2 regions of the Salinactinospora qingdaonensis genome follow, and region 1 is predicted to be linked to the other one. Evidence: predicted binding sites of a transcription regulator. Region 1 holds the regulator's gene; the other holds the start of a gene.

What was found. The regulator LexA, encoded in region 1, represses DNA repair genes until DNA is damaged. The targets are predictions, from matches to a motif close to TCGAACANNTGTTCGA.
Region 2: the regulator LexA is predicted to act here: its motif matches at 1,707-1,722, upstream of ABD848_RS03815 (Rv2578c family radical SAM protein).

The regions. Positions count from the first base shown of each region.
Region 1 covers NZ_BAABDD010000001.1:89,927-94,341, forward strand. The annotation lists gene ABD848_RS00365 (LysM peptidoglycan-binding domain-containing protein) at 369-776, opposite strand; gene lexA (transcriptional repressor LexA) at 1,234-2,016, shown strand; gene ABD848_RS00375 (alpha/beta hydrolase) at 2,119-3,198, shown strand; gene ABD848_RS00380 (hypothetical protein) at 3,237-3,830, opposite strand; gene ABD848_RS00385 (hypothetical protein) at 4,118-4,294, opposite strand; gene ABD848_RS00390 (hypothetical protein) at 4,384-4,415, opposite strand, start outside.
Region 2 covers NZ_BAABDD010000002.1:380,709-385,123, forward strand. The annotation lists gene ABD848_RS03810 (isochorismate synthase) at 1-544, opposite strand, end outside; gene ABD848_RS03815 (Rv2578c family radical SAM protein) at 616-1,662, opposite strand; gene ABD848_RS03820 (glycoside hydrolase family 10 protein) at 1,834-3,537, shown strand; gene ABD848_RS03825 (DUF3040 domain-containing protein) at 3,690-3,992, shown strand; gene ABD848_RS03830 (penicillin-binding transpeptidase domain-containing protein) at 4,065-4,415, opposite strand, start outside.

The DNA.
Region 1 (4,415 bases):
GAGGCGGCCGGCGGGCGCGCCGGCCCTCCGCCGTGGCGGCAATGGCGAACGTTTGATCTGCCACCCACTAAAGCACAATTTCTGGGTGGGTTGTTCCAGTAGCCCACTAGATATTGTGGGGAAATTACCTTCACTGTCGAGCCGTCGGCCGCCGGAAACCACCGGTCGTCGCGGTTGAAGTGCAGGTCATCATGGCGGAGTCAGGCAGGTTTGGCGAGGCGGCGCGCCTGAGCGTGTCGGCTTAGGCCGCCCAGGTGAAACTTCCCACGAGCGCGAGGGGGGTGGGAGGGCAACCTCTGCTGTCCCATGTCGCATGGGTGCCGGCCATCGCGCGGCGCCACACCGATGCGATGCCGCCGGGGCTGAGGTCAGGAGGAGGGCAGTAGCAGCACTTGGCCCGGGTCGATTCTGGTGTCGCTGAGGTCGTTGATCTCGACGAGCTCGTAAACCGTGCTGCGGGGGTCGTGGTTGGGGCGTATTCGCTGCGCGATCTCCCACAACGTGTCACCGTCTTCGACCACGATCGTCGACGATGAGGTGTCGAGCTCATCTGACTCGGTGGAGGCTCCGGCCGCGGAGGTCCCAAGCGCCATGGTCAGCACCACCGTGAGCGCGAAGCCCGCCGTGAGCGCGGTAGCCAGCGCGCTGACGAGCACGAGACGACCGCGACGGGTCAACCGCGGACCGCGGGGAGGGGAAGGAGGCGCGGAGAGATCGGGCAGCCCTTCGACGGAGGGCAGGATTGTGGCGGACGAACCGCCGCTGGGGGTGCTCACGGCTCCTCCCGCCCACTCGGGGACGTCAACGGACCAGTCGTAAACCTCGGTCTCGGGCGCGGAGTGAACCACCCGCAGCACGGAACGCTGGGCGTGTGACGGCGAGCGACGATCCGCCCCAGCGGGATCATGACCGGGGCCTAGGTTTTTTGGGGGCAACGGTGCCTCGGGCACGGCGGCAGCCGCGGACGCAGATCCGACTGTACACACTGTCTTCACCTTTGAACGCGAACCCAATAGAACTGACGTTCGATTACTACCGTATCCTGACGAATTTTTCAGCACCATCTCGAACGTTTGTTTGATATCGCTCTGTTAGGGCACTAACCTTGGACACGCTGTACTTGCGATACACCGACCTCGTCGCGCGCACGACATCGCATCGAGATACCGCTGTCACACCGCCGATGGCGGTGGACGCCTGACACCCCACACCGACCCGCCGAGGAGGCCGGACGTGCCGGAGGAGAACCACGTGACGCAGGAACCTCACACGGGTGGAAAGGCCGTCACCGCACTCCGGCCCACTGCCACTGATATCGGCGCGGGGGGGACCGACGCCGAGCAGACCTCAACGACACAGTCGGACGCCACTCCGAAACTCACGGATCGTCAGCAGAGTGTCCTGAACGTCATCCATCGTTACGTGCAGCAACGTGGCTACCCGCCGTCCATCCGGGAGATCGGTGACGCGGTGGGGCTGTCGAGCCCTTCTAGTGTCGCGCACCAATTGAAGGTGTTGCAACGTAAGGGCTACCTGCACCGCGATCAGAACCGCCCACGTGCGGTGGAAATTCGCATTCCGGGCCAGCCCCCCGTGCGCTCATGGGACGAGTTGCACTTCGATCACGCCGCCGATGCCGAGCGCTCGACCGACGTTCCCGTGCTGGGGCGCATCGCCGCCGGCGGGCCGGTGCTGGCCGAGGAGTCCGTCGAGGACGTCTTCACGCTGCCCAAGCAGCTTGTGGGCGAGGGCCGGCTGTTCATGCTCAACGTGGTCGGCGACTCCATGGTCGAAGCCGCCATCAACGACGGTGACCTGGTCGTTGTCCGTCAACAGCCCGAGGCCAACAACGGCGACATCGTGGCCGCCCTCATCGATGACGAGGCCACGGTCAAGGCGTTCAAACGCGACGGCGACCATGTCTGGCTGCTGCCACGCAACGAGGAGTACCAGCCCATCAGCGGCGACCAGGCGACCATTCTCGGCAAGGTCGTCGCGGTACTGCGCAAGGTGTAACGCCTTCGCTTCAATTCGGCACACTCCCGTGACCTCAGGGCGAATCAGCCCGAGACAGTGGCGCCGCAACGGGTGGCTCCAGCGCGGACTACGGTAGGGGACATGTCGCGCTCTCTGGCCGTAATACGCCGCTGCCTCGTCCTGGCTCTGGGCTGTCTCGCTCTGTTCGTGACCGGCTGCGCGCCACAGGGAGACCCGCCGTCCCAGACCACCTCCCCCGCTCCGGCGCCCGCGGTAACCGAACACGACATCACTTTCACCAGCGGCCCGGACACGCTGCACGGAACCTTCGCCGTTCCCGACAACGCCGACGGCCCGCTTCCCGGCGCGCTGATCATCTCCGGCAGTGGCCCCACCGACCGCGACGGCAACAGCGAGGCCCGCCCCAACGCCGACACCAACGCCAACCTCGCGCGGGTCCTGGCGCAGGCGGGCGTGGCCTCACTGCGCTACGACAAACTCGGCTCCGGCGAAACCGGCCACGCCTCTCGCTCCCCCGACGAGCCGGTCGGCTACGACGTGTTCGAGAGCGAGATGATCCACGCCTACGCCCGCCTCGCCTCCCAACCCGAAATCGACACCTCCCGGCTGCTGGTGGTCGGACACAGCGAGGGCAGCATCTTCGCGCTGCGCTCTACCCACGTCATCGACGAGCACCCGCCCACCGGGCTCATCCTCGTCGCACCGGTCGGCGACCGCTACCTCGACCTCATCGATCGCCAACTGACCGAACGAATCCGCACCGCCGAAAGCCAGGGAGCACTGGACGCCCCCACGGCGACGAAGTGGCTCTCTGACACCCGGTACTCGGTTGCGCGCCTCCGCGCCGGAGAGTCGCTGCCCGAGGACCTTCCTCCGCAGATCGAGCCGCTGTTCAACCCCAGCGTCGCACCGTTCCTGCGCCAGATCGACGCCATGGACCCCGTACGCCTAGCGCAGCAGGTGCCCTCGGAGGTGAACTCTCTCGTGCTGTGGGGAACAGCCGACTCCCAGGTCACCGAATCCGAAGTTGACCGGCTCATGACAGGGTTGTCCAACGCGCGGCGAGTCGATCTCGAAGGCGCCGACCACATCCTGCGCATGTACGACGACTCCCCCGGCGCCGCTGTGCTCGATGAGGACCGTCCCTTCTCCCCCGACGTCGCCCCCGCGGTCAGGCGGTTCCTCAACGAGAGCCTGTGATGTGACCCGGCGCGCGAGAGGCCGGGTCACATCGGCGCTCAAGAGCCGCTGTCGCGCACCGTGGCAACGACCTCGCGGGTCAGCTTCTCCGCCTCAGCGATGGCCTCATCGGGGGGCAGAGTCTCGGTGTAGTAGTAGTTGGTAGCCGAGGTGTAGCAGATCGAGAACACCAGGTTGGATAGCCGTGTGCCCACACACCCAGCCTCGTTTTGCGAGTCATACCAGGTGAGAGCTTCATCTCCCAGGTCATCCAGCGCCGAAGTGTCGAACTGCTCGGATCGCTGCGCTAGATCTTGGGAAGCGGCATCTTGCCCCGAGATCCCGAACTGATCCTCGTAGCGGGAGAGCAGGACGAGGGCGTCGGAGGGGACCCGGCGGCTGTCCTTGGGGGTGCTCCACTGGCACTGGCGCGCCTCCCACGACTGCGGGGCCTGCGGGTCGGTCGAGGCCGTCAGTTTCTCATCGATCACCCGGTCGTGCCGGGGAACCAGTCGGCCCAGGGCCTCGCCCTCGACAACTGAGCACTCCGGCAGCGCGCTGTAGACGTGACCGGAACTGCGTCCGCTCTCGATCAGCAACCCCACGCCCACGACGAAGGCGATCAGGATCACTCCCGCTACAGCAACGGCCACGATCATCACGATCGTGCAACCACGGTTGCTCTTCTTGGGTGCCGAACCAATGGAGGGGGTGGCCGCGGGGATGGGGAAGGCAGCTCCCTGGGAGGCAGGAGGAGGAAATGAGGGGGGCGGGCCACCGGCAGGCGTGTCCCCGGGAGGCGGGGGTGGTTGCCCGGGAGGGTCCGCTGGCGGTCCGGCGGGGGGTGGCTGGGCCATCAGCACCTTTCTCTCGTTGGCATGTGGGGGTGGCTCGCGTCCAACCTAAAAGCGGCCACCGACACCGTGGCCACGGACGAGCCTCACCCTCGACCGAACAGCTCCCCCAGGAGCCGACCCACCTCCACCGAGTGGAAAAGGAGGATGTATCCGGCCGCGGCGAAGAAGACGAGCCCGATCACCAGAAACAGCAGGCAGCAGGTACACCCGTATCCGAACTCGCTGGTGCGGCGAGTGGACCGTGCCTGGGAAGGGGGCATCCAGCGTCCAATCTCACGGCCATGCGACCATGCGGCCGGCACCTTAACAAAGGGGAGGAGAGCCCAGGTGCTGTGGGCGGCACTGCTGCCTACAACGCTTCGGCGAGCTGTCGGGCCACCC
Region 2 (4,415 bases), on a different contig from region 1:
TATCGAGCTCGCCGTCTTTGATGCGCGCTACGGCTCGGGCCACGGCCGTTTGCCATTCATCGGAGCTCAACGTGCCCGCCGACCACCTAAGCTCCTCCACCGGCCGCCAGGGAGTGACCCGCGCCAGGAGCTCTTGAGGGTGAGAGCCGGGACGGTCGCAGATCGTGGTCAGCCAGGTGCGCCCCTGGCGACGGCCCACCACCACACGCGGCACGACCAGAACCGATCCACTGGAGCGCGGGTCGAACGTGAACGACCCAAAAGCCACGGGGCCCGTCCCGGGCAGCTCCACGGCGTCGTCGACCTCGGCGGAGCCGAACAAGCGCCCCAGCCGGTGAGCCGCCGAGTCGAAGCGCACCGCACCCCGCACGGCGTCCTCGGGCGCAAGCTCGACGCGGGCGGCCTCGCCCCAGGCCACGATCCCCTCGCCGTGGCGTAGCCACCCCAGCGGCGCTGTCTCGGGCACGTGGTCGAGCAGGTCACGCTCGTCGGCCAACGCGACAGTACGGACACTGAGGTTGGCTGACATTTCGGCGACACTCACAAAGGGAGAGTCTACGGCGCTGACGTGGCCGTTTCTCCGTGTCTTCGGCCTCCCGCCCGCCGGGGCGCCTCTCACAGCAGCGACAGTTGGGTGCCGGTCGAGGATGGCGGGGACGAGGTGCTCCCCGAGCCGCGGTGGCCGCGCTTGGCCTCGCGGTCGACGATGCCGTAGGCCCGCGCCAGCGCGCGCACGCGCTCGGTGACGCGCCGCTGGTAGGCCCGTGGGGCATACGAGCTCCCCCGGTACAGCTCCGTATAGCGCGGGACCAATTCCGGGTAGTGCTCGCCTAGCCAGGCCATGTACCACTCCCGCGCGCCCGGGCGCAGATGCAACACGATCGGGGTGATGCTGGTCGCCCCGGTCTCGGCGATGGCCCGCACGGTGGCCTCCAGTTGGCGCGGGGAATCGCTGAGATAGGGCAGGATCGGCGCCATGAGCACGCCGCACCCCAGGCCGGCCTCGTTGAACGCGGCACTGATGCGCAGCCGGGCCCCCGGCCGGGCCGCGCCCGGCTCGAACGCGCCGGACAGTTCGTCGTCGACGAACGGTACCGACACGCTCACGCCCACCTCGACCTTCTCGGCGGCTGCCCCGATCAGCTCCAGGTCGCGCAAGATCAACGGCCCGCGCGTGAGGATGGAAAAGGGGTGACCGAAGTCGCGGAGCGCGGCGATGATGCCGGGCATCAGCCGATAGCGCCCCTCGGCGCGTTGGTAACAGTCGACGTTGGTGCCCATCGCGATGTGGGCTCCCGCGTTGCGGGAACGCCACCGCGGCCGTGCCAGTTCGGCCCGCACCACCTCGGCGGCGTTGACCTTGACGACGACGCGGCTGTTGAAATCCTCGCCGGCGTCCAAGTCGAGGTAGGTGTGGCTGCGTCGCGCGAAACACCCGACACATCCGTGGCTACAGCCGCGGTAGGGGTTGATCGTCAGTCGGAACGGCACCTGTGAGGTCGGAGACACCTCGTTGACGATCGACCGGGCCCGCACCTCGTAGAAGGTCATCCCCCGGAACTCGGGCGTGGCGAAGGTGCGCGGGCGGGCTCCCTGCTCCAGCAGCGCGGGGGTGGCCTCGGCCTGGTCCTCAGCGGTCGCGGCGAGGCTGTCCCAGCGCATCGCTGTCTCCTCCCGGGCGGTGGTGCATTCTCACCTCACCAGTGTAGAACGTACGTTCGATTTTGGGTTTTTCTGGTCCGCGCTGAGCGCGTTGCGGCGTCGGCGCAGCTCTACGGCGTTTAAAGTGTCCTTGGTCCAGACATCACGAAACGGTTGCGAGGAGATGACTCGATGGGATGGTTCACCCGGTCGGCGGGCGCGGTCGTCGCTTTGCCGCTGTTGACCTCGTGCACTGCCGTGTCGGCCGGGTCCCACCCCGAGCCCGCGCACAACCCCGCCCCTTCCGTTGCAGCAGACGCCTCCCGGCAGGCTGATGGCTCCCAGCGGCGGACCACCGCCCTGCCCCGCCCCGGTGCCACGCCCTCCGGCTCCCTTCCACAGCGCCTGCCTGCCACGTGCCAGGCGGACCCTGCTGAGACAGCCCACCCCAAACGGCAGTTGCGCGGGGTGTGGATCGCGACCGTGCGCAATATCGATTGGCCCTCTGAGCCCGGCTTGAGCGTCGCCACGCAAAAAGACGAGCTGCGCGCGCAACTCGACCGCGCCAAGAACCTCGGCCTCAACGCCGTGTTCTTCCACGTGCGTCCCACCGCCGACGCCCTGTATGAGTCCGAGCTGGAGCCCTGGGCGCGCTACCTCACCGGCACCCAGGGTAAAGACCCTGGTTACGATCCATTGTCTTTCGCTATTGACGAGGCTCACGCGCGCGGTCTGGAGCTGCACGCCTGGTTCAACCCCTACCGCGTCGGGTGGCAAGACCCCGACTTGGCCAACCTCACCGAGGATCATCCCGCCCGCCGCAACCCCGACTGGCTCATCACCCATGACAGTCAGGGCTGGCTCGACCCGGGCAACCCCGACGTGCGCGCATGGGTGAACGACGTCGTCCTCGACGTCGTCGAGCGCTATGACATCGACGGCGTCCACTTCGACGACTACTTTTACCCCTACCCGGCCCAGGGGGAGAAGTTCGACGACGACGCCAGCTTCGCCGCCCACGGCAGCGGTTTTGACAGCCGAGCCGACTGGCGTCGCCATAACGTCAACACCCTGCTGGCCGAGCTGCACGAAGGGATCAACGCCGCCAAGCCATGGGTGCGTTTCGGGGTGTCTCCGTTTGGGATCTGGCGCAACAGCCGTTCCGACGCCTCGGGCTCCGACACTCGGGGGTTACAGTCCTACAGCGCTCTCTACGCCGATACGCGCGCCTGGATTCAAGAGGGCTCGCTCGACTACGTCGTCCCGCAGTTGTACTGGTACCGCGGCTTCGAGCTCGCTGACTACGAGACGCTGGTGCCGTGGTGGGCTGACGAGGTCGCCGGCACCTCCGTTGACCTCTACATCGGCCAGGCCGCCTACAAGGTCGGCGATGACCACTGGGAAGGCGACGACGCCCTAACGCGCCAGCTCGACTTCAACACCGGCTACCCAGAGGTCACAGGCGACATCTACTTCTCCTCCAAAAGCCTGGGCGGGCGCGCTGAGGCGGCGATGCGCCATCTGCGTGCCAAGCACTACGACCGCCCGGCGCTGCCGCCCAAGGCCGACGGCGAGACAGCCGGCGTCGCGGCCGTCGCCGACCTTAGCGCCCAGCGCACCAGCCCCAGCGAGGTCCGTCTCACGTGGACGGCTGAGGAGTCGGCTCGAATGTTTGCCATCTACCGTGTCACTGGAGACGCTGCGGCGGACCCCTGCGCGCTCGCCGACGCCGCCCACCTGGTCGACGTGGTCGGTGCCCAGGGCGGCGGTGAGCAGACCTACCTGCACACAGGTGTTGAAGAACCCGCCGACGACGCCCGCTACTACGTGACCGCGTTGGACGCCTACCGCACCGAAAGCCCGCCCGGATCGGGGAGCCAGGTCAGCGTCGGCTGACACCCTCCGGCCTCCCTGAGGCGCCAGCGGGGAGGAAATCGGCTCAGGAGTGAATTCTTCGCCCCCGCGCGGGATAGAACCAGGTGTGAGGGGGCAGATCTGAGACACACGCCATAGCTGAGAGAAGCCCCCCGCAGGCCGAGGAGGGTGCAATGGCTCTGAGAGAGAACGAGCGGCGGATTCTGGCCCAAATCGAGCACCACCTCACCGAGGACGACCCGGAGTTGGCTGGGCACCTTACCTCGTTTGGGGCCGACGATCCGGCATTCATGCGGGCAGCCATGGGGGCGGGGTGGAAACCGTGGGCGGTGTGCGCGGCGATTGGGGCTGCGGTGATCGGGCTGCTCATCGTGCTGTTCCTGACAACCTCGACCCAGGCTGTGCAGGACTCCGCGCCCCAGCAGAGCGGGGACGTTGAGGTGACGGCCCCCAACACCCAGCCACAAGCGCCATAGCCCTGGCGGAGCGGGCACCACCGCTAGGGGTGGCCGCGCCGGCGTGGCCACCCGCTCCGCGGCTGGACAGGGTTAAAGAGCGTCGAGGAACGACTTGGCCAGTGGCGCGGCCACCGAACCGCCACCGCCGCCACCTTCGACCATGACGGCGAACGCCAGATCGGCTCCGCCCTGGAAACCCACGAACCAGGCATGGGTATCCAACTCCTCCCCTTCTTGGGGGGTGCCGAACTCCGCCGAGCCGGTCTTGCCGTAGACCTCTCCGGTGAACCCGGCTTCGCTGGCGGTGCCGTCAGTGACCACAGCCCGCATCATCGACCGGAGGGCCTCAGCATGATCGACCGGGCGCGGCTGCGGCTGGTCGGGTACGGCTGGATCGGTCACCAGCACCGGTGAACGCCACGAGCCGTCAGCGACCGCGGC